DNA from 2 places in the Lactobacillus helveticus genome. Region 1 is predicted to be linked to the other one. Evidence: predicted binding sites of a transcription regulator. Region 1 holds the regulator's gene; the other holds the start of a gene.
What was found. Region 1 encodes HrcA, which represses chaperone genes, less so after heat shock. Its sites were predicted from a motif close to TTAGCACTCNNNNNNNNNGAGTGCTAA; they were not measured.
Positions count from the first base shown of each region.

Region 2: a site for HrcA is predicted at 11,874-11,900, ahead of clpP (ATP-dependent Clp endopeptidase proteolytic subunit ClpP). Genes of this name have one in related genera too.

Region 1 is NZ_CP151471.1:388,164-404,012, forward strand. Features, by position in the region: gene AADV52_RS02045 (L7Ae/L30e/S12e/Gadd45 family ribosomal protein) at 1-151, shown strand, start outside; gene infB (translation initiation factor IF-2) at 156-2,774, shown strand; gene AADV52_RS02055 (ribosome-binding factor A) at 2,794-3,159, shown strand; gene truB (tRNA pseudouridine(55) synthase TruB) at 3,211-4,104, shown strand; gene ribF (riboflavin biosynthesis protein RibF) at 4,110-5,072, shown strand; gene hrcA (heat-inducible transcriptional repressor HrcA) at 5,242-6,291, shown strand; gene grpE (nucleotide exchange factor GrpE) at 6,307-6,888, shown strand; gene dnaK (molecular chaperone DnaK) at 6,905-8,764, shown strand; gene dnaJ (molecular chaperone DnaJ) at 8,846-10,000, shown strand; gene AADV52_RS02090 (hypothetical protein) at 10,043-10,345, opposite strand; gene lepA (translation elongation factor 4) at 10,461-12,299, shown strand; gene AADV52_RS02100 (class A sortase) at 12,302-12,991, shown strand; gene recJ (single-stranded-DNA-specific exonuclease RecJ) at 13,112-15,385, shown strand; gene AADV52_RS02110 (adenine phosphoribosyltransferase) at 15,490-15,849, shown strand, end outside.
Region 2 is NZ_CP151471.1:990,791-1,006,639, reverse strand. Features, by position in the region: gene AADV52_RS05160 (glycoside hydrolase family 13 protein) at 1-840, shown strand, start outside; gene AADV52_RS05155 (phospho-sugar mutase) at 948-2,672, shown strand; gene uvrB (excinuclease ABC subunit UvrB) at 2,775-4,823, shown strand; gene uvrA (excinuclease ABC subunit UvrA) at 4,813-7,653, shown strand; gene AADV52_RS05140 (HdeD family acid-resistance protein) at 7,718-8,260, shown strand; gene rapZ (RNase adapter RapZ) at 8,350-9,225, shown strand; gene yvcK (gluconeogenesis factor YvcK family protein) at 9,236-10,279, shown strand; gene whiA (DNA-binding protein WhiA) at 10,272-11,207, shown strand; gene clpP (ATP-dependent Clp endopeptidase proteolytic subunit ClpP) at 11,259-11,840, opposite strand; gene AADV52_RS05115 (SH3-like domain-containing protein) at 12,057-13,682, shown strand; gene AADV52_RS05110 (Cof-type HAD-IIB family hydrolase) at 13,737-14,552, opposite strand; gene AADV52_RS05105 (APC family permease) at 14,645-15,849, opposite strand, start outside.

The DNA of each region.
Region 1 (15,849 bases):
TCGTGCTGCCAGAAAAGTTAATGTTCCTATAATAAACTTGTTTACAGCTGATGAGCTGTCACATGCTATCAGTAAAAAACGCAAAGTTTTAGGATTAACCGATGTCGGTTTTACCAAGGCATTGATTAAAAAAATAAATGAAGGAGTGTGATTGGATGGCAAAGAAAAGAATTTATGAAGTCGCAAAAGAAGTAGGCGTCGATAATAAAGTTGTAGTCCAAAAAGCAAAGGAATTGGGCTTCGATGTAAAGAATCATATGTCGTCAATAGATGATGCACAAGTTGCAAAATTAAAAGGTAGTTTCCAAAACTCCGCCCCCGCTGAGAAGAACAATAAAATCAAGATATTTGTTTCTTCAATTCGTAAGAATGAAAAGAAACAAGAAGATAATGCAGGTTCCAAGAAACCTAGAAGACGTAATAACAAACGTCGTCAAAATAATGATCGCAATCATAAGAATAGAAATGATCGTGATCATAGTGCAAATTCAGGTTCAGGTAAACCAAAGGCTGCAGCTTTATTGCAACAATTTAAGCAAAAACAACGTGCAGAGGAAGGTCAACTTAACCAACAAGCAAAAAAAGCTAAAAAAGAATATCATGAACAATTAAAATATCCGAAAAAAGAACAGCCAGTTAATAATAAAAAGAAAACTAACAAAGAAAGCAACAATAAGAAATCAGAAGAAGTAGAGAAAAAAGTTATTGGTCCTAAGATTTTGAAGCCATCTCCTGCACGTTTGAAGAAGAATCAACCTTCAACAAATGAAAAGCCCGCAGTTAAGGTTTCAATCCCTGAACCTCCTAAAGAGGAAAAACGCAATAATGGTCGTGGTAAGAATGTGGGAAAGCCAGGACATAAAGGGAAGAACCAATTCTTTAATAATCATAGTGAACATTCAGATCGTTCAGAAAGAAAACGTCGCAAGAATAGTCGCAAGAATAAGAAGCGTCAACAAGAACAAAAGCCAAAGAAGCAAATTACTAAGCGTAAGGAACGTCCATTACCAGAAACTTTAGTATATGAAAAAGGTATGAATGCTCAAGATATTGGTAAGTTGATCCACCGTGAACCAGCTGAAATTGTTAAGAAGCTGTTCATGCTTGGAGTTATGACCAATCAAAACCAATCATTGGATAAAGATACGATTGAACTTTTAGCTGCTGAATATGGTATTAATGCTAAACAAAAAGTTCATGAAGATATTTCTGATATTGACACTCTTTACAATAAGAGAATGGAAGCTTCTAAGAAGTCTAAGAACCAAGTTAAGCGCCCACCTGTAGTTACTATTATGGGTCACGTTGACCATGGTAAGACTACTTTGCTTGACCGTTTGCGTCATACCCATGTTTCAGCTCATGAAGCTGGTGGTATTACACAGAAGATTGGTGCTTACCAAGTTCGTCTTGATGATCGTTTGATTACTTTCTTGGATACTCCAGGACATGCCGCATTCTCCAATATGCGTGCACGTGGTGCTGAAATTACCGATATTGTTGTATTGGTTGTTGCAGCTGATGATGGTGTTATGCCACAGACTGTTGAAGCTATTGACCACGCTAAAAGCGCTAATGTTCCAATTATTGTTGCTATTAACAAGATGGATAAGCCAGGTGCTAACCCACAACACGTAACTGAAGAATTAATGAAGTATAATTTAATTCCTGAAGATTACGGTGGTGACACTATCTTTGTAAATATTTCAGCTAAGACTGGTCAAAACGTCGATGATTTATTGCAAATGATTTTGCTTCAAGCTGATATGATGGAACTTAAGGCTAACCCAACTGAAATGGCAATTGGTACTGTAATTGAAGCTCGTTTGTCACGTGGTCGTGGACCTGTAGCCGACGTTTTAATCCAACAAGGTACATTAAATATTGGTGATCCAATTGTTGTTGGTGATACCTTTGGTCGTGTACGTACTATGACTAACGATCGTGGTCGTCAAGTTAAGAAGGCTACTCCATCTGAACCAGTTGAAATTACTGGTTTAAATGATGTTCCTGAATCAGCTGATAAATTAGTTGAATTTAAGGATGAAAAGACAGCACGTTCAGTTGGTGAAGCTAGAGCACAACAAGCTTTGCAAAAATCTCGTGAAAATGTTCAACATGTTACTCTTGATAACCTCTTTGATACTATGAAGAAGGAAAACATGAAGGAAGTTGACATCGTCTTAAAGGCAGATGTTCAAGGTTCCGTTGAAGCTTTGCGACAATCTCTTGAAAAGATTGAAGTTGAAGGTGTTCGTGTAAACATTATTCACTCTGGCGTAGGTGCTATTAATGAATCAGATGTAACTTTGGCTGGTGCTTCTAACGCATTTATCATTGGATTTAATGTTCGTCCAACTGCAACTGCTAAGAGCCAAGCTGAAACCGAAGGCGTAGACATTCGCTTGTACAGTATCATCTACAAGGCAATTGATGATGTTACTGCAGCCATGAAGGGTATGCTTGAACCAACTTACGAAGAAAAGGTTATTGGTAACCTTACTGTTCGTGAAACTTGGAAGGTATCTAAGGTTGGTACCATTGCTGGTTCCTTTGTTGATAAGGGATTGGTTAAGAATGATGCCAAGATTCGAGTTATTCGTGATGGTATTGTTAAATACGATGGTGAAATTGCTTCACTTAAGAGATTTAAGGATGACGTCAAAGAAGTTAAGCAAGGTAACGATTGTGGTTTAACTATTAAGGACTACAACGATATTAAAGTTGGCGACGAATTCGAAGTTTACGAAATGCAACAAGTTGAACCTAAGTAATTATTTTTAGGAGGCAAACATGAAGCATAGAATTGGTCGTGTAGAAGGAGAAATTCTTCGCGAGTTAACCAAAATTTTACAAAAGAATATTCGTGATCCCCGTTTGAGTGAGGTAACTATTACTGCGGTGGAATGCACGAATGATCTTTCATATGCAACTGTTTACTACAGTCTTTTAACTGAAGATGCTAATAAAGAAAAAGAAGTTCAAGAAGGACTTGAAAAGGCTAAAGGAATGATGCGTCATTCGCTAGGACAAACTTTAACCGTTTATAAGGTCCCTGAATTAATTTTTAAACGAGACAATTCAGTAAAATATGGTAGTAAAATTGACCGTTTAATTGCAGAAGTTAAAAAGCAAGATGCTGAACGGGCAAGTAAATAAAAAAAGCGCCGTTTAGGCGCTTTTTTCGTTTGAATTAAAGAAGGATTATTTATGTTAAATGGAATTTTAGTTATTGATAAAGACAAAGGGATGACTAGTGCTGATGTAGTATATCATTTGCGAAAAGCTTTGCATATTCGAAAAATTGGACACGCTGGTACACTTGATCCCGAAGTAACCGGAGTATTGCCTATCGCAATCGGACAAGCAACTAAGTTAATTGAACTTATGCATACTAGACCTAAAGAATATATTGGTAGTGGTTTATTTGGGTATGCTACAGATAGTTATGATTCAACAGGTACAGTTTTAAAAAAGACTAAGCTAACTCAAGCTTTTACTTCCGATGATATTCAAAGTCATATGAATGAATTTTTAGGTGAAATCGAACAAGTACCGCCAATTTATTCAGCAGTAAAAGTAAACGGCAAGCATTTATATGAATATGCTCGAGAAGGAATTGCAGTAGAACGACCTAAACGTAAAGTTGATATTTTGCAATATGATTTGACAGATAAACCCGTATTTAATGAAACAGAAGGACAAGAGAAATTTGATTTTCGAATTAAGTGTAGTAAAGGTACTTATGTCAGATCATTAGTAAATGATTTAGGCGAAAAAATGAACTGTCCCGCAGTGATGACTTATTTAAGAAGAGTAGCTAGTTCTGGTTTTGATATTTCTCAAGCAGTTAAATTAAGTGAAATTGAGGCCAATCCCGAAAAAGCGGTAGAATTGATTCAGCCAATTGATGCTTTCTTTAAAGACTATCCTCAAATTGATTTAAGTGAGGGAAAATGGCTTAAAGTAAAAAACGGTGCAGGTATTTCGTTAGAAATAGATGCTAAAAAGGTTGCATTAAGGTACAATAAAAAAGTCAAGGCGATTTATGAAAAGAAAGGTAAATTATATCGCCCAAGTTTAATGTTGCTTCAAAATGAATAACTGAAATGAAGGGATTAGTTGTGAAAATCATTCATTTAACTTATCCAGTTAGCGAAAATATCATATCTTCAAAAACTATTCTTGCCTTAGGCTTTTTTGACGGCGTACACCTTGGTCATCAACGCTTAATAAATAAAGCTAAAGAAATTGCTGATCAAAAAAGATTACCATTAGTAGTGTTAACTTTTGATCGTCATCCCAAGGAAATATATGCCGATAAAAAAGATTTTAAGTATTTAAAGACTTTAGATGAAAAGGCAGACAAAATGGCAGAATTAGGAGTAGATTATCTAGCCGTGATGCCATTTACTAAAAAGTTTAGCGAGATAGATGCACAGAGCTTTGTAGATAATGTAATTATTAAACTCAACGCAGATACGGTAGTAGCTGGGTTTGATTATACCTACGGTCCTAAAGAGACTGCTAATATGAAAAACTTGCCTAAATTTGCTAAAGGCAGATTTGAAATTGTAGTAATGCCTAAGCAGATGTTTAATGGTAAAAAAATAGGTTCAACTGAAATTCGTCAAGCGATTAGAGAAGGCAAGATGGACTTGGCTTTTCAATTAATGGGTCACCATTATGTGATGAGCGGGACTGTTGGCCATGGTAAAAGAAATGGTCATAAACTTGGCTTTCCGACAGCTAATTTAGTTTGGGCTAGTCACAAGGTAATTCCAAAAATAGGAGTATATGCGACTAAGACTCAAGTTAATGGAAAATGGTATGAATCTATGACTAGTGTTGGCTATAATGTTACAATTGGTCAGCCTGAAAAAATCTTTATCGAATCACATATTTTTGATTTTAAAGAAGATATATATGACCAACCAATTAAAATCAAATGGTACAAATACACTAGAGGAGAAATTAAATTTAGCGGTCTTGATGAATTAAAGAAACAATTAGAGAAGGACCAAAAAGAAATAAAACATTATTTTGCTCAAGAAGCACAAAGTAATGTATAACTAAAAAGCTGAAAAACTTAGAAAAATCAAACTAAGTTTTTCAGCTTTTTAGTTTCATAAATAATTTTAATAAATTTTAGCACTCCTCTTGCTTTTCTGCTAATTTATAGTATCATATTAATTGTTAGCACCTTAGAATTACGAGTGCTAAAAAGTGAGGGCGATTATTATGTTGACCGAACGTCAAGAGCTTATTTTAAAAACAATTATTACAGACTTTGCACAGTCGCATGAGCCTGTAGGCTCGAAGACGGTAATGAAGCAGTTGCCAATTAAAGTATCAAGCGCTACTATTCGTAATGAAATGGCAGTGTTAGAAGAGCGAGGATTAATTGAAAAGACTCACTCTTCTAGTGGTAGAACTCCATCAAGTGATGGCTATCGTTACTATCTTGATAATTTGGTTGAGCCACTTCAATTACCAGAGTCTATTTATAACACAATTGGAACACAATTGAATCGACCCTTTCATCAAGTGAATGAAATCGTACAGGAAGCAGCACGTATTTTATCCGATTTAACTAATTATACTGCTTTTGCTGAAGGACCTGAGAGTAGAGATGTTAAAATCACCGGTTTTAGAATCGTTCCTTTGTCTTCTAGCCAAGTGATGGCTATTCTGGTTACTAGTGATGGTAATGTTCAAAATCAAGTTTATGCTTTACCACATAATATTAATGGTGAAGAAATTGAGAAAGTAGTACGAATGATTAATGACCAATTAGTTGGCAAGAGCTTAAAAGAAATTAATGTTTCATTATTAAGTGAACTTGCTAAGAATGAATTGGGCAGTGATCATGCTAGTGAATTATTTAGTTTAGTTGAAGATGTTTTAAAAGATGCTGCTAGTGAACAAATGTATGTAGATGGGCAAATTAATTTGCTTAATAATACATCTGAAAACAATGTAAATGATATTCGTTCATTATATGAATTAATCGATCGAGACAATTTGTTTTCTAATTTGATGGATATTAAGGCTGATCCTAAAACTGAAAAATATCCAGTTAAGGTAAAATTGGGATCTGAATTGCCAAATGATTTATTAAAAAATTATAGTTTGCTGACAGCTGAATATAGCGTCGGCTCCCATGGTAAAGGAACAATAGCTTTACTTGGGCCAACGAATATGCCGTATTCTCAAATGATAGGGCTTCTTGAATGCTTTAGAAATGAGTTAGCCAAGAAGTTGCTTGATTATTACGGTAAATTTCAATAATAGAGGAGGTTAGCCGTGAGTAAAGAAAAGTTTCCTAGTGAAAAAAATTTAGATGAAAAAGAAACTGCTTCAACACCTGAAGCTGCCAAGAAAAAGGCAACTGAAGATAAGGAAGCCAAAAAAGATAATCATGACGAAAAATTAGCTAAAGAAATAGCTGATTTAAAAGATAAAAATAAGGAGCTTGAAGATAAATATCTTCGTAGCGAGGCAGAAATTCAAAATATGCAAAATCGCTACTCAAAAGAGAGAGCTCAACTTATTAAATATGAATCTCAAAGCTTAGCTAAAGATATTTTGCCTGCTGTAGACAATTTGGAAAGAGCTTTAAGCGTAGAAGCCGATGATGATGTATCTAAGCAATTGAAGAAAGGCGTTAAGATGACGCTTGATTCGTTGACTAAAGCATTAAAAGATCATGGGATCGTTGAGATTGAAGCTGAAGACGTAAAATTTGATCCGACATTGCATCAAGCTGTTCAAACTGTGGTAGCTGAAAATGATGATCAAAAAGATCACGTTGTTCAGGTTTTACAAAAAGGATATCAATATAAAGATCGGACACTAAGACCAGCAATGGTTGTAGTTGCTCAATAGGAGAGGAAGTTTATATATGTCAAAAGTTATTGGTATTGACCTCGGAACTACTAACTCAGCAGTTGCAGTTCTTGAAGGTAAAGAACCAAAGATTATTACTAACCCAGAAGGTAACCGTACTACCCCATCTGTAGTAGCTTTTAAAGATGGAGAAATTCAAATTGGTGAAGTAGCTAAGCGTCAAGCTATTACTAACCCTAACACTATTGTTTCAATTAAGCGTCACATGGGTGAAGCTGATTACAAGGTTAAAGTTGGTGACAAGGAATACACACCACAAGAAATTTCTGCATTCATTTTGCAATACATCAAGAAGTTCTCAGAAGATTACTTAGGTGAAAAGGTAACCGATGCAGTTATTACTGTTCCTGCTTACTTTAACGATGCACAACGTCAAGCTACTAAGGATGCTGGTAAGATCGCTGGTTTGAATGTACAAAGAATTATCAATGAACCTACTGCTTCAGCTTTAGCCTTTGGTTTAAACAAAGACCAAGATGAAAAGGTTTTAGTTTACGACCTTGGTGGTGGTACTTTCGATGTTTCCGTTCTTCAATTAGGTGACGGTGTCTTCCAAGTATTATCAACTAACGGTGATACTCACCTTGGTGGTGATGACTTTGATAACCGTATCATGGATTGGTTAATCAAGAACTTTAAGGATGAAAATGGCGTTGACTTATCTAAGGATAAGATGGCTATGCAACGTTTAAAGGATGCTGCTGAAAAGGCTAAGAAAGACTTATCAGGTGTATCTTCAACTCATATTTCACTTCCATTCATTTCTGCTGGTGAAGCTGGTCCATTGCACCTTGAAGCTGACCTTACTCGTGCTAAGTTTGATGAATTGACTAGTGATTTAGTTGAAAAGACTAAGGTTCCATTTGATAATGCATTAAAGGATGCAGGTTTAACTGTAAATGATATCGATAAGGTTATCTTAAACGGTGGATCAACTCGTATCCCTGCAGTTCAAAAGGCTGTTAAAGAATGGGCTGGTAAAGAACCTGACCACTCAATCAACCCTGATGAAGCTGTTGCTTTGGGTGCAGCTATCCAAGGTGGTGTTATCTCAGGTGATGTTAAGGATATCGTTTTGCTTGATGTTACTCCATTGTCACTTGGTATTGAAACCATGGGTGGTGTCTTCACTAAGTTAATCGACAGAAACACTACTATTCCAACTTCAAAGAGCCAAATCTTCTCAACTGCTGCAGATAATCAACCAGCTGTAGATATTCACGTATTACAAGGTGAACGTCCAATGGCTGCCGATGATAAGACTCTTGGCCGCTTTGAATTAACTGATATTCCACCAGCACCACGTGGTGTTCCTCAAATTCAAGTTACCTTCGATATCGACAAGAACGGTATCGTAAACGTATCTGCTAAGGATATGGGTACTGGCAAAGAACAAAAGATTACCATTAAGAGTTCCTCCGGTTTGTCAGATGAAGAAATCAAGCGTATGCAAAAAGACGCTGAAGAACATGCCGAAGAAGACAAGAAACGTAAAGAAGAAGTTGACCTGAGAAATGAAGTCGACCAATTAATCTTTACTACTGACAAGACTTTGAAGGATACTAAGGATAAGCTTTCTGATAGTGACCGTAAGCCAGTTGAAGATGCCCTTGAAGCTTTGAAGAAGGCACAAAAGGACAACAACTTGGACGAAATGAAGGAAAAGAAGGATGCTTTGTCAAAGGCTGCTCAAGATTTGGCAGTTAAGCTTTACCAACAAAATGGTGGAGCACAAGGTGCTGCAGGTCAAGCTGGCCCACAAGCAGGTCCTCAAGGTCCACAAAATGGCCCACAAGGTGGTAACAATGGTGGTGCCCAAGATGGTGAATTCCACAAGGTAGATCCAAACAAGTAATGGGTTTATAATTAAACAAAAGGAGAAAAGAACTACCCATTGAGTAGTTCTTTTCTTTTGAAAATATAAGGAGTTCAATTAATGGCACAAGAAGATTATTATAAAGTGCTTGGCGTAGATCGTAACGCCAGTGACCAAGAAATTAGTAAGGCATATAGAAAGTTAGCTAAAAAATATCACCCAGATTTGAACCATGAACCTGGTGCTGAAGAAAAATATAAACAAGTTAACGAAGCTTATGAAGTTTTGCATGATAAACAAAAACGTGCACAATATGACCAATTTGGCTCCGCTGGTGTAAATGGCCAAGGTGGTTTTGGTGGCGCTGGCCAAGGCTTTGGCGGTGCCGGATTTGATACTTCTGGTTTTGGTGATTTTAGCGATATTTTTGGTGATATCTTTGGTCAAGGTAGACAACAAAGGGTAGATCCAACTGCACCACAGCGTGGCCAAGATTTAGATTATACTTTGACTATTGACTTTATGGACGCAATTAAAGGCAAGAAGACACAAGTAAGCTATACTCGCAGCGAAACTTGTGGTACTTGTGGTGGTAATGGTTGTGAAAAGGGTACTCATCCAATTACCTGTGATAAATGTCATGGTACAGGTTATATGACTGTTACTCAACAATCCATGTTAGGAATGATTCGCCGTCAAACTATTTGTGATAAATGTCATGGTCGTGGTGTGATCATTGAACACCCATGTAAGACTTGTGGCGGTAAAGGTACTGTTGAAGGTAAAAATACTATTGAAGTTGATATTCCTGCAGGTATTGATAATGGTCAACAGCTTCGTTATCAAGGTCAAGGTGAAGCCGGTGTAAATGGCGGACCTTACGGTGATTTGTATATTAATTACAGAATTAAACCATCTAAGGTTTTCCAACGTCGTGGACAAAATATTTATACGGATGTTCCAATTTCATTTGCTCAAGCTACATTGGGGGATGAGATTACTGTTAAGACTGTTCATGGCGACCAAAAGTTAACTATCCCAGCTGGTACTCAACCGAATAAGAAATTTACCCTTCGTGGTCAAGGTGTACCATATCTTCGTGGAAATGGTAATGGTGATCAAATCGTTACAGTTAATATCGTTATTCCAAAGCATATTAATGAAAAGCAAAAGCAAGATTTAATTGACTTTGTTCATGATGGTGGTGGAGATATTACACCAAAAGAAAAAGGATTCTTTGAACGACTTAAAGATAAATTAAGTGGCGAAGATTAAAATAAATGACATTGCATTTCGCAATGTCATTTTTGTTTTAGGCTAATATTCGTTGAACCTCTGCGGTAAAGGTAGATTTTTGTAAATCTGATTAATGAAATATATAGTAGCTAAATCATTATAAACAGTAAATGCAATTCTAACAGAACCTATTTTTCCTAAATTCAATCTAAACTCGTAACATGGTAAACCATTGACTTCATTTCTGATTGCTAATTTTACTTTAGTCATACCAGTATTAGTTTCTTTTTCAATGGCGGTTGAAATTTTTTGTTTAGCTATTTTTTGCATATGGGAATGTTTTTTTAAAAATGATTTACAACCCTTTTCAAATTTGACCTTCATAATATAATCTCACTAAATTTACTATATAATAGATTTGATTTTTGTACACCTATTCGTTTTATAAGATTAGGGACCTTTGCTATAATATTAGGGATAGTAAAGGGTGAATAAATTTATGGATTTAGAAAAATTAAAAGATTATCAAAATCATATTCGTAATTTTGCCATAGTTGCCCATATTGACCATGGTAAATCTACGATCGCTGATAGAATTCTAGAATTAACCGATACAGTAAGTCAGCGCCAACTTAAAAATCAAATGCTTGATGATATGCCACTTGAACGGCAACGTGGTATTACTATTAAGATGAACTCTGTTGAAGTTAAATATCATGCTAAGGATGGAGAAGATTACATTTTCCACTTGATTGATACACCAGGACACGTAGACTTCTCTTACGAAGTGTCAAGATCACTAGCAGCCTGTGAAGGTGCTTTAATGGTTGTTGATGCTTCTCAAGGTGTACAAGCCCAGACTTTGGCCAATACTTATTTAGCCATCGATGATGATTTGGAGATTTTACCTGTCATTAATAAGATCGATTTGCCTTCTGCAGATATTCCTAAAACTAAGGAAGAAATTGAAGAAATGTTGGGGTTAGATGCTTCAGAAGCTGCTGAAGTTTCAGGTAAGACTGGTCAAGGCATTGAAGATATGTTGGAAAAGGTGGTCAAGGATATTCCTGCACCATCTGGCGATATTACAGCGCCACTTAAAGCCTTAATTTTTGACTCCAAGTACGATGATTATCGTGGTGTAGTTATGTCTGTCAAAATTGAAGATGGTGTGGTTAAGCCTGGCGATAGAATTAAAATTATGAACACGGGTAAGGAATATGAAGTAACCGAAGTAGGTGTTTCAAGCCCTCATCCAGTTAAGAAGGATCTTTTAATTGCTGGGGATGTAGGTTATATCACTGCCAATATTAAATCAGTTCGTGAAACTCGTGTTGGTGATACTATTACTGATGCAACTAATCCAACTGAAGAACCACTTGAAGGTTATCGTCAGATTCCACCAATGGTTTATTCCGGTATGTACCCAGTTGATAACCGAGATTATGATGATTTAAAAGAAGCCTTGCAAAAACTGCAATTAAACGATGCAGCTTTGGAATTCGAACCTGAAACTTCAACTGCGTTAGGATTTGGATTCCGTTGTGGTTTCTTAGGGTTGCTTCATATGGATGTTGTGCAAGAAAGACTTGAGCAAGAATTTGATCTGGGCTTGATCATGACTGCTCCAAGTGTTGACTATCATGCAATTATGAATGATGGGTCTACAAAGGTAATTGATAACCCATCTGATTTACCAGATGCAGGTGAATATCAAGAAGTACAAGAGCCTTATGTTAAAGCAGAAATCATGGTACCGAATGACTTCGTTGGTCCAGTAATGGAATTATGCCAACGCAAACGTGGTGAATTTGTCACTATGGATTATCTTGATAAGTATCGTGTTAATGTAATTTACAATATGCCATTGGCTGAAATTATTTTTGACTTCTTTGATGACTTGAAGTCTTCAACTAAGGGTTATGCTTCTCTTGATTATGAAATTACCGGATACCGTCCAACTGATTTGGTTAAGATTGATATTTTGCTTAACAAGGAACCAATTGATGCTTTAAGTTTCATTGCTCATAGATCGGAAGCACAAGATCGTGCACGTCAAATGACTTCTATGCTTAAGAAGTTGATTCCACGTCAAAACTTTGAAGTAGATATCCAGGGTGCTATTGGTGCCAAAATTATTTCTCGTGCAACTATTAAGCCATACCGTAAGGATGTTACTTGGAAGATTCATACTGGTGACCCAGATCGTCGTGCTAAGCTTTTGGAAAAGCAGAAGCGTGGTAAGAAACGGATGAAGGCAGTTGGTAGGGTAGAAATACCTCAAGATGCCTTTATGGCTGTACTTAAGATGAATGACGACGATATTAAAGGTAAGTAAAAATGGCAAAAAATAAACGTAAAACCAGTGTTAGTACAATCGTCATTAGAATTCTTGCGGTTATTTTGCTAATTGTTGGTGTGGTTCTAATCTCCAATAAACAAATTAGCAATCACATGATTAGTCATAACCAGCAATCGACTTTAACTAGCTTGACTAAAAAAGAAGTTGAAAAGAATCAACGTAAAAAAGGGATGTATGATTTTAGCAAAGTAAAGTCGATGGATATGGCCCAAGCTACAAGATCGCAAATAAAAAAGACATCGGGTGCCATTGGCGCTTTAGCTATCTCTGATGTAAACATGCATTTACCTGTAATGTTAGGGATGTCAGATGATGCTATGTCTACTGGTGGCGGTACGATGCGTGCAGATCAAAAAATGGGAGAAGGCAATTATCCGCTAGCTGGTCACTATATGACTGCTAAAGGAATTCTCTTTTCACCACTAGAAGATGTCAAAAAAGGTGAATTAATTTACCTTACTAATTTAAAGAAGGTTTATGTTTACCGAATTTATATGAAAAAGGTTGTTGATCCATCAGCTGTTTGGTTAGTTAATAATACTAAGAAGAAAATAGTAACTTTAATTACCTGTGCCGATGGGGGTGCCAATCGTTGGGCTATTCGCGGAAATTTGATCAAAACAGAAAAAGCAACCGCTGATAACCTGCGGGTCTTTAAAATGAAATAAGATCCCCGAACTTTTATGCAGACAAAATTTGCGTTAAAATAAGAATTAGATTTTTCAATAAAGACACTCAGTTGTGAGTGCCTTTTAATTTTTTATGAAATGTAAGGTGTTTTTTAAGTAATGAAGTGGCAACAAAGAACAGCTGAAGAATTAGCGCCAGATTTAGTAGAAAAGTATCAACTTAGCCCTATTTCAGCACGGCTTTTTGCGTTACGTGGTATTAATACTGATGAAAAATTGGATTTTTGGTTTAATGCGACCGAAGAAAACTTAGCTGATCCGGCTTTGATGCATGATATGGACAAAGCTGTTGATCGGATTAATCAAGCGATCGATAATGGTGAAAAAATTACTATTTATGGTGATTATGATGCTGATGGGATTACTGCTACTACAATTATGACTGAAGCCTTAAGCATTTTGGGTGCGGATGTTCATTACTTTATACCAGATCGCTTTAAAGACGGATATGGCCCTAATCTTGATCGCTACAAGGATATAGTAGCTGATGGCACAAAGTTAATTATTACCGTAGATAATGGTGTAACGGGGATTGAAGAAGTTGAATACGCTAAAGGACATGGCGTTGATACTATTATTACGGATCACCATACTTTTCAAGAAAATAAGCCAGATGCTTATGCAATTGTTCACTGTAATTATCCTGGTCAAGAATATCCTTTTGATGATTATTGTGGTGCAGGTGTAGCTTATACGATTTGTCGTGAGCTTATGCAGGATCCTGTACCAGAATTGCTAGATTTAGCAATGATCGGTACTATTGGTGACATGGTTAAAGTTACTGGTGAAGGTCATATTATTGTAAAACGTGGGTTAGATGTTCTTAATCAAACCGAACGACCGGGCTTAAGAGCGCTTATCAAAAATGCCGGTTTAACGCTAGAAACGATTAATGAGACAGATGTAGGCTTTAATATTGCTCCTAGACTTAATGCTGTTGGACGTTTGGCTAATGCTAATCTGGCAGTAGAGCTTTTGCTTAGTGATGATGATCTTGAGGCACAGAAGATCGCAGATCAGATTGAAGACTTAAATAATAAGCGTAAAGAGCTAACTACTGAGGTTTACGATTGCTGCATGGAATTAGTTCGTGAAAATAGTTGGCAAAAGCAAAATACTTTAGTTTTATATGATCCTGATTTTCATGAAGGAGTTTTGGGGCTTGTTGCTAACAAGATAGTGGAAAAACTGCATAAACCAACAATTGTTTTAACTAAAAACGATGAAGGGGAGATTAAGGGATCAGGTCGTTCATTCAGTGGTTTTAACTTATTTGATGCTCTTAATCCGTTAAAAGAAAGTCTATTGACCAAATTTGGAGGTCATGATTTTGCTTGTGGTTTATCCATGGAAGAAGATAAAGTAAATGACCTACGGGAAAAGTTTGAAGCCGATTTTCATGTTGACGGTGGTTTAGAGACTAAAGAGTACGATATGGAATTGCCTATGCATGACTTATCACCTCAAACTTTGGCTCAAATTAATCAAGTGGGACCATTTGGTACTGGTGATCCGCAGCCAATTTTTAGTATTTCGGATCCAACTATTACACACTTTTTCAAAATAGGAAAAGATAAGAATCATGTTAAATTAACAGCTAATAAAAAAGACGGCAATTTGGCAATTGTGGGATTTAATAAGGATTATTTGAATAATAATTTGTTACCATTTATTTCAAAAATCTTTGTTACTCTCTCTTTGAATACTTATCGCAAACAAGTATCTTTGCAAGGCATCATGGAAGGAATAGCTTTTGCATCCCCAAAATTAGCTGTGCCAACATCAGTAATTGATTTAAGACAAGAGAAATTTGTCATGGGCTTTGCAGATCGTTATTTGCTTTTTGACAAAAAGAATATTCCAATTGTTAAGAATCGCCTTCAAATTGATGATGATAAAATTAGCTTGGTTAAAGATTATGATCAATCGGGTGAAACAGTAGCTTTGCTTGATGTGCCTCGCAATCAAGTGGAATTAAATGCAGCTTTAGAAAAAGATTATCAACAAATTTATTTACGCTTTTTATTAGATCAGTTACCTGTTGAACAAATTCCAGCAAAGAGTTATTTCGGAAAAGTGTTAAAGTATATTTATGCCCATCCAGCATTAAAGCCTGAAGACTATCGCACTGTAGCACCATATCTAGGTTTGGATTATGATAGTGTATTGTTTATTTTGCGAGTATTCTTTGAATTAGGTTTTGTTAAATTAGACGATCAAAAATTAGTTGGTGAGTCTAATCCAAAGAAGCAACCATTGACAGCTTCTAAATATTTAATGGCAACGAGTTCACAAATTAAATTTATTAATCAACTAAGAACGATGCCTACTCAAAAATTAATTACATATGTTAATAATTTGGTAAAAAGATAGATAAATATCAAGATTTCAGTGCTTTTATAACAAATCTTTGGTAAAATATACAAGTCAAAAGTGTTTGAATACAAACGCACAGAATTATGGAGGTTTTTCTTCTTATGGCGATTGATTTTAGTAAATATATTGCAAGTGTTAAGGACTTTCCTAATAAGGGAATTGTCTTTCGCGATATTACACCTATTTTGCAAGATGGTGAATTGTATCGTGCTGCTACTCATGAATTGGCAAAATATGCAAAGAGTAGAAAGGCAGATGTAATCGTAGGTCCTGAAGCACGTGGCTTTATTGTAGGCTGTCCTGTTGCAACTGAGTTAGGCTTAGGTTTTGTTCCAGCAAGAAAGCCACATAAGTTGCCAAGAGAAGTTGAACGTGCTTCATATGACTTGGAATACGGTTCAAATAGCCTTGAAATGCATAAAGATGCAATTAAGCCTGGCCAAAGAGTTGTTCTCTGTGAC
Region 2 (15,849 bases), 600 kb from region 1:
GAAGATGGGGTATTAGTCAAATGGACTAGCCTAGGAGTCGACGGTTGGCGTCTAGATATAGCAGATGAACTGCCCATGGAATTTTTGCGACAGATTAGAAGACGATTAAGTGCATTGGATTGTCAGGTTCTAATTGGTGAAGTCTGGGAAGATGCCAGCCATAAGTATGTTAATAATGAACTGAGGACATATACAAGTGGCGACAATTTAACTGGTACGATGAATTATCCTGTTCGTAACTTTATTTTAGAAATCTTGCGTTCACAGGATCACGAAGAAGCAATGCGAATTATTGATCGATATTTACGTATTGTCGAAGACTATCCAGCAGCATTTTTGAAGAACTGTTTAAACAATATTGGTACCCATGATACTGCCCGCATTAAGAATGAATTGGGCGAAAACGAAGATCTGGTTGCTTTAGCATTGGCGATTATGATGATGCTTCCGGGTGTGCCGTGCATCTATTATGGGGATGAAGCTGGTTTAAGCGGAGGTAAAGATCCACAGAATCGAGCATATTTTCCTTGGAATAGAGAAAGTGCAAAATTGGAGCAAATTACGCAGCTATGGTGTCGAAGAAGACGAAAAAATCGACTTTTAGTTGATGGTAGAATTGGCATAATCAGTACCACCCAGAATTTAACAGCAATAGTTCGTTACGATACTAAAGAGGTTAATTTGTTTTGGTTTAATAAAACAGAAAGCGAACATCAGTTGAATTTCGGTCAGGCCATCTTTTATGCCGTACCAGATCAAGTGCGTCAGATTATTGTTAAAAATGATTTAGGCAAGAAGCTAGCTGCAAGACAAGGACTTTTTGAAAAATTTAATCTGTAATTGAGTTAAATTAATTAAGCATAAGTCTTATAATGATTATTAGATAATAGAAATAGAATAAAAAGACAGCTATAAAAATCCATATTATTGAATGAATAGAGGATAAAATGAACGCTAAGGAAATTTATGAACAATGGCAAAATGCTAATAATTTACCTGATTATTTAAGAGACCAATTAGATACTTTAGGTAAAGATGAAAAATGGATTGAAGATGCCTTTGGTCAAGATATTAATTTTGGTACTGCAGGGATGAGAGGGCGTCTTGAACCTGGTACTAATAGAATCAATCTTTTTACAGTTGGCAGAGTTACTGAAGGTTTAGCACGATTGATTGATGAAAATGGTGAAGAAGCTAAAAAGCGTGGAGTAGCTATTTCATTTGACTCAAGATATCATTCAAGAGAATTTGCGGAACATGCCGCTCGTATTTTAGGTGCACATGGAATTCATGTATATTTATTTGATGATTTAAGACCAACACCTGAGCTTTCATATGCTGTTCGTCACTTGCATACTTTTGCAGGTATTAACATCACTGCTTCTCACAATGCTAAGCAATATAATGGTTACAAAGTTTATGGTGAAGATGGTGCACAAATGGCACCAGAAAACGCAGATCGTTTATTTGCTTATGCTCAAAAAGTTACTGACATTTTTGGCGTTAAGGCCGCACCTGTCCAAGAATTGCGTGCAAATGGTACTTTGCAATTAATCGGTGAAGACATTGATGAAGATTATTTGCAAGAATTAAAGCAAGTAACTGTCGACCCAGAAATGGTTAAGGCAAATGCTGATAAGTTAAAGATTATTTATACCCCACTTCATGGTACAGGTAAGATGCTTTATGATCGTGCATTTAGACAAGGTGGATTTGATAATGTGATTCCTGTTCCTATTCAATCAATTATTGATCCAGAATTTCCAACTACAATCAAGCCTAACCCAGAATATCGTGATGTTTTTGAACCAGGCTTTAAATTAGCTGATAAAGTCAAAGCTAACGTAATTATTGCTACCGACCCAGATGCTGACAGAATGGGTGCAGCCGTAAGAAAATCTGACGGTGATTTCCAAGTTTTGACTGGTAATCAAATTGCTACGTTGATGGCTTACTACTTGCTTGTTCATATGAAGGAAAGCGGCAAGTTGACTAGTGATTATGAAATCGTTACTTCAGTTGTTTCAAGTGCTTTGCCATTCAAGATTGCAGAAGACTTTGGCATTAAGACTAAGCACGTTTTGACTGGTTTCAAGTACATTGGTGAAGAAGTTGACCGTATGAAGAAGGCTGGCGATGCCAAGTTCCTGATGGGTTTTGAAGAAAGCTATGGCTACTTGTTCAAACCATTTGCTAGAGACAAGGATGCTATGCAAGGTGCATTGATGTTTGCCGAAGTTGCTAGTTACTATGCTTCTAAGGGCATGACTGTTTTTGATGGCTTGCAAGAAATCTGGAATAAGTACGGCGTAGCTTACGAAATTACCAAGGCTATCGAAATGCCAGGTATCGGCGGTCAAAAGAAGATGGCTGAACTTATGAGTAAATTGCGTAATGAACACTTAAGTGAAATCAATGGCGTTAAAGTTAACAAGATTCAAGATTTCTTAAAGAAAGAAACTATTGAAAATTGCAATGTAACACCACTTGAAGGCTTCCCAGAATCTAACGTTTTGAAATATTTCTTAGATGATGAAACCTGGGTTGCTCTTCGTCCATCAGGTACTGAACCAGTTATTAAGGCTTATGTTGGTGTAAATAAGAAGGATATTGCAACTGCAGAAAAGGCTGCACAAGATTACCAAGCAGCTTTAGCTGAACTTCTTAAATAAAATGGGCATATTTCGTGCGAAAACACGTTCGTGGTAGTAAAATATAAATACTAATTAGAAAGTTGGACAATTTGGTCCAACTTTTTTCATGAGGAGGAAAGCATGATTACACGACAAAAAGATCGCAAATTTGAATTAGTGTCTAAGTTTAAGCCAGCAGGGGACCAAGAGCAGGCTATTGATAAATTGACGGCCGGCTTTAAAAAAGGCTATAAAGAACAAATTCTAGAGGGTGCCACTGGTACTGGGAAAACTTTTACTATGGCCAACATTATTGCTAACTTGAATAAACCTACTTTAGTAATTACGCATAACAAAACTTTAGTGGGTCAACTTTATGGTGAGTTTAAAAGCTTCTTTCCTCATAATGCTGTTGAGTATTTTGTATCTTACTACGATTACTACCAACCAGAAGCTTATGTTCCGCAATCTGATACTTATATCGAAAAGGATTCAGCTATCAATGATGAAATTGATCAGTTGCGCCACGCCACTACATCAGCTTTAATGGAGCGTAATGACGTAATTGTTGTTGCTTCTGTTTCGTCAATCTATGGTTTGGGTGATCCAAAGGAATATGCTCGCAGCGTTCTGATGATTCATGAAGGTCAAGAATATGATCGTAATGTGTTATTACGTGATTTAGTAAATTTGCAGTATGATCGTAACGACATCGATTTTCAACGAGGACGTTTCCGCGTTCGTGGGGATGTTGTAGAAATTTTTCCAGCTGGCAATTCTAATCATGCTTATCGGATTGAATTTTTCGGGGATGAAATTGATCGCATTGTTGAAATTGACTCTTTGACTGGAGAAGTAATTGGTGAAAGAGAAAGCATTTCTTTATTCCCAGCTACCCATTTTATGACTAATGATGAGCAGTTGCGTCGTGCGCTTAAGGCGATTTCTAAGGAAATGAAGGTTCAGGTAAAGAAGTTTGAAGATGAAGGCAAACTTCTAGAGGCTGAAAGAATTAAACAACGTACTACATATGATATGGAAATGATGAGTGAAGTTGGTTATACCAATGGAATTGAAAATTATTCTCGTCATATGGAAGGCAGAAAAGCTGGTGAGCCGCCTTATACCTTGCTCGATTTCTTCCCAGATGATTTCTTGACTTTAATTGATGAATCCCATGCGACTATGCCTGAAATTCGTGCAATGTACAATGGTGACCGTAATCGTAAGCAAACTTTGATTGATTATGGTTTCCGTTTACCTTCAGCTCTTGATAACCGCCCGCTTAAGTTATCTGAATTTGAAAAGCATGTTCATCAAATACTTTATGTTTCTGCCACACCGGGTGATTATGAATTAGAGCGAACTAATCATAAAGTAGAACAGATTATTCGACCAACAGGATTGCTGGATCCAAAAATTGAGGTAAGACCAATTGAAGGGCAAATTGATGATCTAGTTGGAGAAATTAATAAACGAATAGATCGCAATGAACGGGTATTTGTTACAACTTTGACTAAAAAGATGGCAGAAGATCTGACTGATTATCTAAAAGATTTAGGTATTAAGGTGCAATATCTGCACTCTGATATTAAAACTTTAGAGCGAATGAAAATTCTTCGTGATTTACGTTTAGGTAAATTTGATGTGTTAATTGGAATCAATTTGCTGCGTGAAGGTATAGATGTGCCAGAAGTTTCACTCGTAGCTATCTTGGATGCGGATAAAGAAGGTTTCCTGCGTGCATATCGTCCATTAGTTCAAACAATGGGACGTGCGGCTCGTAATGCAAATGGTGAGGTAATCATGTATGCAGATACAATTACTGATTCTATGGGAGCTGCGATCAATGCAACTAAGAGACGGCGTAAGATCCAAGAAGAGTTTAACAAAGAACATGGAATTACACCTAAGACAATCATCAAACCTGTTCAGGATGTAATATCTATTACTAAGCCATCAAGTGGTGATAAGGATAAGAAATCTGATAGCTTTGCTGATTTGAACTTCGATGAATTAACTGCTAGTCAAAAGAAGACGATGATTAAGAATCTGCAAGAACAGATGAAAGAGGCTGCTAAGAAGCTCGACTTTGAAGAAGCGGCTAACTTGCGGGATGCTATTATCGATTTACAAAAGTCATCTAGAAAACCAAAGACAAAAAAGGGGAAAGCTTTTAATGGTAAATGATAAGATCGTTATTCGTGGTGCACGAGAACATAATTTAAAAGATATCGATGTAACTATTCCTAAAAATAAATTAGTAGTAGTTACTGGTCTATCGGGATCTGGTAAGAGTTCTTTAGCCTTTGATACCTTATATGCCGAAGGTAGAAGGCGTTATGTGCAATCACTTTCTAGTTATGCTAGACAATTCTTGGGTCAAATGGATAAGCCAGATGTTGATTCAATTGATGGATTAAATCCTGCTATTTCAATTGATCAAAAAACTACCTCACATAATCCGCGTTCAACTGTAGGAACGGTAACGGAAATCAATGACTATTTGCGTCTTTTGTGGGCTCGTGTAGGTCATCCTATTTGTCCTAATGATGGAACTTTAATTGAACGACAATCAGTTGATCAAATGGTAGATCGCATCATGGCTTTACCAGAAAGAACGAAAATTCAATTATTAGCCCCCGTTATTCGAGCTAAACGTGGTGAACATAAGGATGTTTTTAAGCGAGTACAGCGTGCAGGCTATGTCCGTGTTATTGTCGATGGCGAGATGCATGAAATTGGCGAAGAATTTAATTTAGCTAAAAATAAGCGTCATAACATTGATATTGTGGTAGATCGCTTGATCATGAAAGACAGCATTAAATCTCGTTTGTTTGACTCAATTGAATCAGCACTTCGTTTATCCGATGGCTACATGAATGTTGATGTCATTGGCGACGAGATGCTTAACTTTTCCGAATATTACGCTTGTCCTAAGTGTGGCTTTACAGTAGGAGAAATGGAACCAAGACTCTTCTCATTTAATGCGCCATTTGGTGCTTGTCCTGATTGTGATGGATTAGGGATGAATTTAGCAGTTGATGAAGATTTGGTTGTGCCTGATAAGAGTAAAACTTTAGCAGAAGGTGCATTAGCTCCTTGGAAGACGTCCAATTATTATACTGAAATGTTGGAGCAAGCCTGTGCAGCACTCGATATTCCAATGGATAAGCCTTTTAATAAATTGACTAAAAAGCAAAGAGAGACAATTCTTCACGGTTCAACTAAGCCGGTTAAATTCCATGTTACCGGTGATTTTGGCGTCAATGATACAACCCAGCCATTTGAAGGAGTAATGGATAATGTCGAAAGACGTTATAAGCATCCAATGTCTAAATTCATGCGTGATGTAATGGGCAAGTATATGACAGAACTGACTTGTTCAACTTGTCACGGTAAACGATTGAATGAAAAAGCTCTGGCTGTAAAAGTGATGGGTAAGGATATCGCTGAAGCTTCTGAACTTTCAATTAGTAAATCTTTGGATTTCTTTAAGAGCGTCAAATTAAGCGAACAAGAAACTGTGATTGCTAAGCCGATTTTGAAAGAAGTATGTGATCGTCTTTCATTCTTGGATAGTGTAGGATTAGATTATTTAACTCTTTCTCGTTCTGCTAATACTTTATCTGGTGGGGAAGCTCAACGTATTCGTTTGGCTACACAAATTGGTTCTAACTTGTCAGGAGTTATGTATGTTTTAGATGAGCCTTCAATTGGACTTCATCAACGTGATAATGATCGATTAATTGCTTCACTTAAGAGAATGCGGGACTTAGGTAACTCCTTGATTGTGGTTGAACATGATAATGAGACCATGCGTCAAGCCGATTATCTGATTGATATGGGACCAGGTGCCGGTGTATATGGTGGTAAGGTAATGGCTCAAGGTACGCCAGAAGAAGTAGAAAAGAATCCTAAATCATTAACTGGGCAATATTTGTCTGGTAAAAAATTTGTTCCTGTTCCATTGAAGCGTCGTAAGGGCAATGGTAAGAAGATCACTATTACTGGTGCACAAGAAAACAACTTGAAGAATATCAACGTTGATTTTCCTTTAGGAAAATTTATCGTAGTTAGTGGTGTTTCAGGTTCAGGTAAATCAACCCTGGTTAACATGATTTTGAAGCGAGCATTGGCTCAGAAATTAAATCATAATTCAACTAAGCCAGGCAAATATAAGTCGATTCGTGGGTATAAGAATATTGAAAAAATAATCGATATTGATCAAAGTCCTATTGGACGTACTCCACGCAGTAACCCAGCTACTTATACCAGTGTATTTGATGATATTCGTACGCTCTTTGCCCAAACAAATGAAGCTAAGATGAGAGGCTATACTAAAGCACGTTTTTCATTTAACGTTAAAGGCGGCCGGTGCGAAGCATGTCATGGTGACGGAATTATTAAGATCGAAATGAACTTCTTGCCAGATGTGTATGTTCCATGTGAGGTTTGTCACGGCAACCGTTATAATTCAGAAACTTTGGAAGTAACTTATCGTGAAAAGAATATTGCTCAAGTGCTTGATATGACAATTAATGAAGCATGCAAGTTCTTTGAAAATATTCCTAAAATTGCACGTAAACTGCAAACCATTGTCGATGTAGGGTTAGGCTATGTTAAATTAGGTCAATCTGCTACAACTTTATCTGGTGGAGAAGCCCAAAGAATGAAGTTAGCGGCAGAGTTGCAAAAACTGTCAACTGGTAAGAATTTCTATATTTTGGATGAACCAACGACAGGTTTGCATGCTGACGACATTAAACGTTTGCTTGAAGTTCTGCAGCGTTTAGTTGATGAAGGAAATACCGTTTTAGTAATTGAACATAATTTAGACGTGATTAAAAATGCCGATTGGATTATTGATTTAGGACCTGAAGGCGGTGAAGGTGGCGGCAATGTTGTTGCTACAGGAACGCCTGAAGAAATAGCTGAGGTAAAAGAGAGCTATACTGGTCAATATTTAAAGCCGGTTTTAAAGCGTGATACTAAATTAACTAGGGATGCAGAAAAATAAAAAGTAGAGTGTAAGTGTTTCTGTCCTTGAATAAGTGTAAAATAGGCACCAAGGAGGACGAATAATGGACATTTTTTCAAGTTCTAGAGATAATCGCGGCTTCGATTGGGGCGCCTTTATCGCTGGTGTATTAATGGTTGTTGTTGCTTTTTTGCTACTTAGACATCCAGCTAAGGGATTGCACGCATTTGTGCTAATCTTTGGTATTTTGTCAATTTTGCAAGGTTTAGTATGGCTAGCTGGTTATTCACGTTTCCGTGCTTTCTTTGCACGTAGTTGGGTAGCACTTATTTCAGGTATCTTAGATATCATCGTGGGTATTTTATTCTTATGCTCATATGATATTGGTGGATTAATTATTGCATATTTATTTGCAATTTGGTTCTTTGTTGACTCAGCTGTCGGAATTGCCTTTTCATGGCACTTGCGTGACTTTTCAACAGGTTACTTTATCTTTAACTTAGTTTTGAATATCTTAAGTTTAGTTATTGCTATTTTCTTGATCTTTAACCCACTTTTTGCGGCATTAAGCTTAGTATGGTTAGTTGCATTTTGGTTGTTGGTATTTGGTATCAACGAAATAGTCGTTGCATTTATGCACCGTTAATAATTATGAAAAAGAGGCCATGATGGTCTCTTTTTTTGCACTATAATAGAACACCCGGTATGATATAATTTACAGAAGGAGGGTCAACAATGGCTGATGATAAGAAACAATTATTAATTGTTACAGGAATGAGTGGGGCAGGTAAGACTGTTGTGGCTCATGATTTAGAAGATATGGGCTACTTCGTAGTTGATAACTTGCCACCAACATTATTGGGAAGTTTTTGGGATTATAATTCAAACGACTTCCACAAGGTAGCAGTAGTAATTGATTTACGTGTTAAAACTTTTTATACAGATTTATTAGATGAGGTAAATTCACTAGAAGATAATGGCAACGTTCAAGCAACCATTCTATTCTTGGATGCCTCAGATGATGTATTAGTGGCACGTTATAAAGAAACTAGACGACTTCCACCGTTAGCTAATAATGGCAAGGGACGTCTATTAGATGGCATTCAAGAAGAACGTCGTATTTTGATGCCAATAAAGAATCGTTCAAATTACATCATTAATACGTCTAATTTATCAACTAAAGATTTAAAACAGAAGTTAATTAATACGTTTAGTGATCGCAAGCGTCAACCATTTTCAATTGAAGTAATGTCATTCGGTTTTAAATATGGCATGCCAATTGATGCGGATATTGTAATGGATGTGCGTTTTTTGCCTAATCCATTTTATATTCCAGAGTTGCGCCCATTTACAGGATTAGATAAGCGTGTCTTTGATTATGTAATGAATAAGAAAGAGACGCAGGTTTTCTACCAAAAATTATTGGATTTATTGGAAACTGCCATTCCTGGTTATATTAAAGAAGGAAAAGAAAAATTAACAATTGCAATTGGTTGCACTGGTGGTCAACATCGTAGCGTATCAATTGCACAACAACTTGCTCGTGACTTATCTAAAAAATATCCAGTCGATATTACTCACCGTGAGGTAAGTCGCTACATTAGAAAGTAGGTATATCGCGATGTCATATGGAGAAACGCGAATTGTGCGCGTAATTAAAGGTAGACGTCCGCGGGTAGTAGTTATCGGTGGTGGTACTGGCTTACCAGTTATTTTGAATGCGCTGAAAGATCAAAATGCGGAAATTACTGCCATTGTTACAGTATCCGATGATGGTGGTTCATCTGGTTCTATTCGGAATTTTATAAACGTTGTTCCACCAGGTGATATTAGAAACGTGTTGGTTTCTTTGAGTGATTTGCCACAAGAAGAAAAAGATATTTTCCAATATCGTTTTGATTCATCTGATGCATTCTTCTCGGGCCATGCCATTGGTAATTTGATTATCGCCGCATTAAATGAAATGCAGGGCAATATTTTTGATGCTGTTCAATCTTTATCTAAAATGATGAAAGTAGACGGCCATGTATTCCCCGCTTCTAATGAGCCTTTAACTTTAAATGCTGAATTTGTGGATGGGACAACAGAAGCAGGAGAAACAGAAATCACATCTAAAGACAAACGAATTAAACGTGTTTGGGTAACTGATACTAATTCAAAAGCTACGCCTAAAGCTGTTTTGCCAGTATTGGCTTCAATTATGCAGGCAGATGCTGTAGTATTAGGGCCCGGCAGTTTATTCACTTCGATTTTGCCTAATTTAATGATTTCTAACTTAGGTGAAGCAGTTCGAGAAACTGAAGCTGAAGTAATTTATATTTGCAATATCATGACTCAACGTGGAGAAACGGATCACTTTAGCGATGCAGAACACGTTGAAGTGATCAATCGTCATTTAGGAGGAAATTATATCAACACAGCTTTGGTCAACGGGGCAAAAATTGATATGAGCAAGTTCCATCCTGAAGATTATGATGCTTATCTTGAACCGGTTAAGAATGATTTTAATGGATTAAGAGCACAAGAGTGTCGAGTAATTACTGATGATTTTATTGATCAACGTCACGGCTTGGTCTTTCATGATGGAGAAAAAGTAGCAAAAGAAATAATGAATTTGGCATTTGAGGCAATGTCACGTAAAAGAATGAAGGAAAATAATGGCTAGTTATGCTAGTGAAGTCAAAAAGGAGCTAACTTCGCTTGAGGTGCATCCGGAACATGCTAAAGCGGAGTTAGCTGCTTTTTTGCGGATGAATGGAGTTTTAAATCTTCATGATCATCAATTTAGTTTAGATATCACTACAGAAAATCCCGCTATTGCACGTCGAATTTTCAAATTAATTAAAGTGGCATATGGAATTGAACCATTGTTAATTGTTTCTCGTAAGATGAAATTAAAAAAGAATAACCAATATTTGGTTCGGCTTAATCGCGATGTGCAAAAGATATTAGAAAATTTAAATATTTGGGATCCAGCTAAAGGATTGGTTACCAGAATTCCTCAAAGGATTATGAAATCCAGTGAAGGTGCGATGTCGTATCTTAGAGGCGCATTTTTAGCTGGCGGCAGTGTTAATAACCCTGAAACTAGTAGATATCACTTAGAAATTTATTCAACTTATGAAGATCATAATGAAGATTTAGCTAAGTTAATGAATGAGTATTTTTATTTGAATGCTAAGATGACTAAACGTCGGCGAGGCTATATCGTTTATCTTAAAGAAGCAGCTAAGATTGGTGATTTTTTGCATGTGGTGGGTGCATTAAATGCTATGCTCAATTTTGAAGATTTACGAATTATGCGTGATATGCGCAACTCAGTTAATCGTTTGGTCAATTGCGATACAGCTAATATGAAAAAAACAGCTTCGGCTTCAGCCAAGCAGGTTGAAGATATTCAGTTGATTCAAAAAGAAAAGGGAATTGACAGCTTACCAGAAAAACTACAGATTTTAGCACGTTTTAGATTAGCTCATCCAGAACTAACTTTAAAAGAGGTAGCGGACCAAATTCCAGACGGACCAATTTCAAAATCTGGTGTTAATCACCGATTTAAAAAGCTACATGAATTAGCTGAAACTTTAAAAGAATAGAAAAAGAGGATTTGCAAAATGCAAATCCTCTTTTTTAAATATAATTAATGATTACTTCTTGTTAACCATAATTTCATCGATCAAACCATATTCCTTAGCTTCTTCAGCAGTTAAGTAGTTATCACGTTCAGTATCCTTTTGGATCTTTTCTAATGGTTGACCAGTGGTTTCGTGTAAGATTTCGTTAATCTTCTTACGACTTTTTAAAATTTCGTTAGCTGCAATTTGGATGTCAGTTTGTTGACCTTGAGCACCACCTAAAGGTTGGTGGATAAGGACAGTTGAGTTAGGCAATGCAAAACGCTTGCCCTTAGTACCACTAGTCAAAAGAATAGAAGCCATTGAAGCAGCCATACCAATTGCAATAGTTGATACGTCTGACTTAATGAAGTTCATAGTATCCATGATTGCAAGGCCAGAAGTAATAACACCACCTGGTGAGTTGATGTAAAGTGAAATATCCTTAGTGTTGTCTTGTGCATCAAGGAAAAGCAATTGAGCAATAATTGAGTTAGCCATTTGATCGTTAATTTCGCCGCTCAACATAATAATTCTATCTTTTAATAAGCGTGAGTAAATGTCGTAAGCGCGTTCGCCACGAGCAGTTTGTTCAATAACTGTAGGTACTAGCATATGTTTGCCTCCTAAATTTATTTCTTAATTAAATTAGCACTCTTTTAAGTACTGTGCTAATTAAATCACTTCGTAATAAAAGTGTCAAATAAAGAGATCTACGTGTATTCAAATTGTATTTTTGAGAATATTATTTATATATTATAATTGAGAATATTATTTATATATTATAATATATAATGTAGATTACTGTTGTAATATTGTAGGAGGACAAGCTTGAAGTATAAGAATAAGATTTTAACTGCAACATCAGCTGTTGCACTTAGTGTTGGTTTATTAATGGGTTATTCTAATCCTGTTTTTGCTACTAATTCTAAGACAACTGCTAAAGCAGACAAGACTAAAGATAGTTCAACCGATAAAAAAGAACCAGTTCAAACCAGTACTTCTTACGATTTGATGGTTAAAGTAGGTAGTAACAGAAATTATGGTGTTTATAAGAGCATTAAGAATGGTAAGCCTGTAAAGAAACTTGCCAGTGCTAGTGATTATCAATATGCTCATATTCAATCAGATCAACGAATTAAAACCCAACATGGTACTTATTGGCGTATTTATGTTAATGGCCGTAAGGTAGGATATGTTAACCAAAACTGGTTTACTAGAAATAAAATTGCTGTACCTAAGACCGTAAGCTTAGTAAGAAATAGTCATTCTGATTTTGCTCCAGAAGATGCTGTTAGTTACGTAACTAACCACATGGGAACTGTAATTCCAACTCAAGATATTACAATTTCTGAAGATGCAATTGATTGTTCCGAACCTGGCACTTATAAAGTGAAGTATAGCTATGGTAGTGCTAAGGCCACTGTTAAGGTTACTGTAAGAAAGAGCACCAAAGAAGGTGTAGCTGATGCAGATAGCGTGCAAGCCAAGCCATTTAGTGGTGATTTGAAGTCTTGGAAGACTTACTACGGTAGTTCTTCTAACTATGTAACTAAGACCGACTTTGCTCCAGATAAGTCAAAGCATAGTTACACTACTGATAACAGTAATATGACTTTCAAGACTCGCTACTTCCAACCAGTTTTGCTTAGCGTTGCTAGAGATATTAAAGACGACGATTACATTAATCGTGTAGGTCATATTCCAGAAGGTATTGCCATGTCAGATGGTTGGCTTTACAGTAGTTTGCTCAGCAGCACTAAGATTTCTAATGGTCACATCGTTGGCTATAATTTGAACCATTTAACTAATGCATTTAATGGTCAATACTTGCTTGATATGTCTCAAAAGGAGTTTAATTCTTACGTTAAGAACATTAAGGTAAGTCCATATATTCCAATCGGCCACGGTCAAGCTATGGGTGCAACTGATAAGTATATTTATGTAGTTAACTATGATAACAAGACATCATATAAGAGCAACAGATCAGAAGAATTACTTCAAATCCGTAAGAGTGATATGTGCATTAACAAGATTTGGACATTTAAATGCTGGAATGGTAGTGACTCAGAAGGTCGTTACTTCCATAATGGTGTCGTTGTAGATGATCATAAGATGTACACTACTCTTTACAATAAGCAAAAAGACCAAACTGAATACTGGAAATTCAACCGTAAAGGTGATAACTGGTACCCAACTATGTTAGGTGCAACTAAGACTGGTATTGTTTCAAATACTTATACTCAAGGTTTTGCATATGATCCTAAGAATGACAACTTCTATCTTGCATTTAACGATGTAATTGCTAAGATTGCTCGTGATGGTGAAGTTAAGGATACTTATCAATTCCACACTGGTCGTGAAATTGAAGGTATTGCTGTTTCAAACAATAGACTTTACATGAATTTAGCTCAACGTGCTGAATTACTTGAAAGTACAGAAAAGTTAACTAAATAATTTATTCATTAAAAAGGGCAATGAACGTTTAAGTTCATTGCCTTTTTGTGTTATCTATTTATCAGCATCTAAGTATTTTTGCAGTACTCTGAAAACTCCATTTTCAGTATTAGCTGGTGCAATATATTTAGCGTGCTTTTTAACAATTGGCATCCCATTGGCCATAGCATATGAGTATTTGGCAAAATCAAGCATGGCAATATCATTACCGCCATCACCAAATGCGATTAGATCGTCACCGGTTAAGTTTAATTTGGCTAATAGATGTTTTAAACCAGCACCCTTGTTAATGCCATACACGTTAGTATCAATAGCAGTATTGGCGGATCCAAATGCAGAAATCTTTTGTTCATGGTTTGCATTGAATTCTTTTTCAATTTCTGGAGCTTTAGAATTGTCTAAACTAAAAGTGATTTGCAAGATATCTTTTTTAGGCAAATCTTCCCAGTGATCAACGACTGCGCTTTGTCCAGCAAAGTATGCTAAAAAGTCACGTTCAGTCTTAGGAATTGCTCTATGAAAGTATGCTACATCAGTTTCAAAGACCATAGGAGCTACTTTGCCATATTTATCACTGACCTCTTTGAGCAGACTAAGTGCAGTTTCACGCTTTAATGGGTAAGAAGCAACAGTTTCACCATTAACAACAAGCATAGAACCGTTCAATGAAACAAAATCCATGCGTTCCGCAAAATCGCCAAAGTCTTGTTTTAATCTGGTGTACGGACGTCCAGAAGCTACAATGAAATGGACGTTTCTTTTCTCTAATTCTGTAAGTATTTGATCAAATTGTTCATGATTGAATTGCTTACGGTCATCTAAGAATGTTCCGTCCATGTCAACTGCAACAGTTTTAAAAGGTAATGTCATATTTTTCCACCTCATTTTTAATCTAAATGAAATTAAAAAATAAAAAAAGACCGCTGTCAACGGTCTTTTTAATATATCTATACATCTATACCTTAATTGGCCTTTGCTTCTTGATATTTTTTAATACCAGGAAGAATCAATCCCAATGCAATTAAAATGATTGGTGGCAAAATGTTAAGCATTAAAGTAAATGGATCTGGTGAATAAATACCGAAAATACAGCATGCTGCAGTAACTAAGAAACACCAAATACCCGCGGTATATGCTAAGCCTTGATATTTGGTCATTTGATAAGTAGTTTCAAATGATTTTTGATGCTTTCTCAAAGCAATGTAAGCTGCAAATACCCAAAGGTAACGAAGTGGCATAGTAGTTGAGTTTAACTTAACTAATTGAGCCATTACAGCTTGTGCGTTAGGAACAAATGCTTGAATAGCAATTAAACCACCTGATAAAACAACAATCATCCAAATACCATTAATGTAGGCACCATGCTTGTTAAGCTTGAATAAGCCTTTAGGGATAAATTCTTTTGCCTCTTTGCTTCCCAAAAGCATTCTAAGTGGTGCATCAATACTAATTACTAAAGTTGAGAATTGACCAATCACATTACACCATGAATAGATGTACATGAATAAGCCACCAACGTGATAGTATTCGCCCAATTTTTGAAAGGCCATGTAAGCACCATTGGAAATGTATTCATTCAAATTGGCATTAACGACCTTTGGATCAAACATCAATGCCATAGCAAAGGTACCTAAAATTGCTGATACCATAACCATGATTGCTAATGCCATCATTGCCTTAGGGAAGTTCTTGGATGGATCCTTAACCTTATTAACATAAGGAGAAATCTTTTCACAACCACCAACGGCAAATACTAAAATCGAAAGAGAAGTAAAGTATTTGACATTGAAAGTTGGCATTAAATTCTTCCAATTAAGATCAATGTGGTAAAAGTCTGCTCCTGGGTTAATGGCTGGAGCAGCAAACATCATGATAATAAATAAGATTGACATGATGAACATCGACGATCCCGCAACAGTAGCCAATCCTTTTAATACGGGAATTCCGCGACTGGCTACCCAGCAGAAGAATAAGAATATAACCAAGGTTGCAAATTGAGTCCAAGCAGTAGGCAAACTGTCATACCATCTAGTGTTGCCAAAAATGCCCCAAGCCATTGCTCTCAGGCCACCGGTACCTTTGCTTGAGATATATACTACGTGGCAAGCCCAAGAAGTCCAACCAGCGTAATAAGCCCATTTTGCACCCATTGTGGCGTTTACCCAAG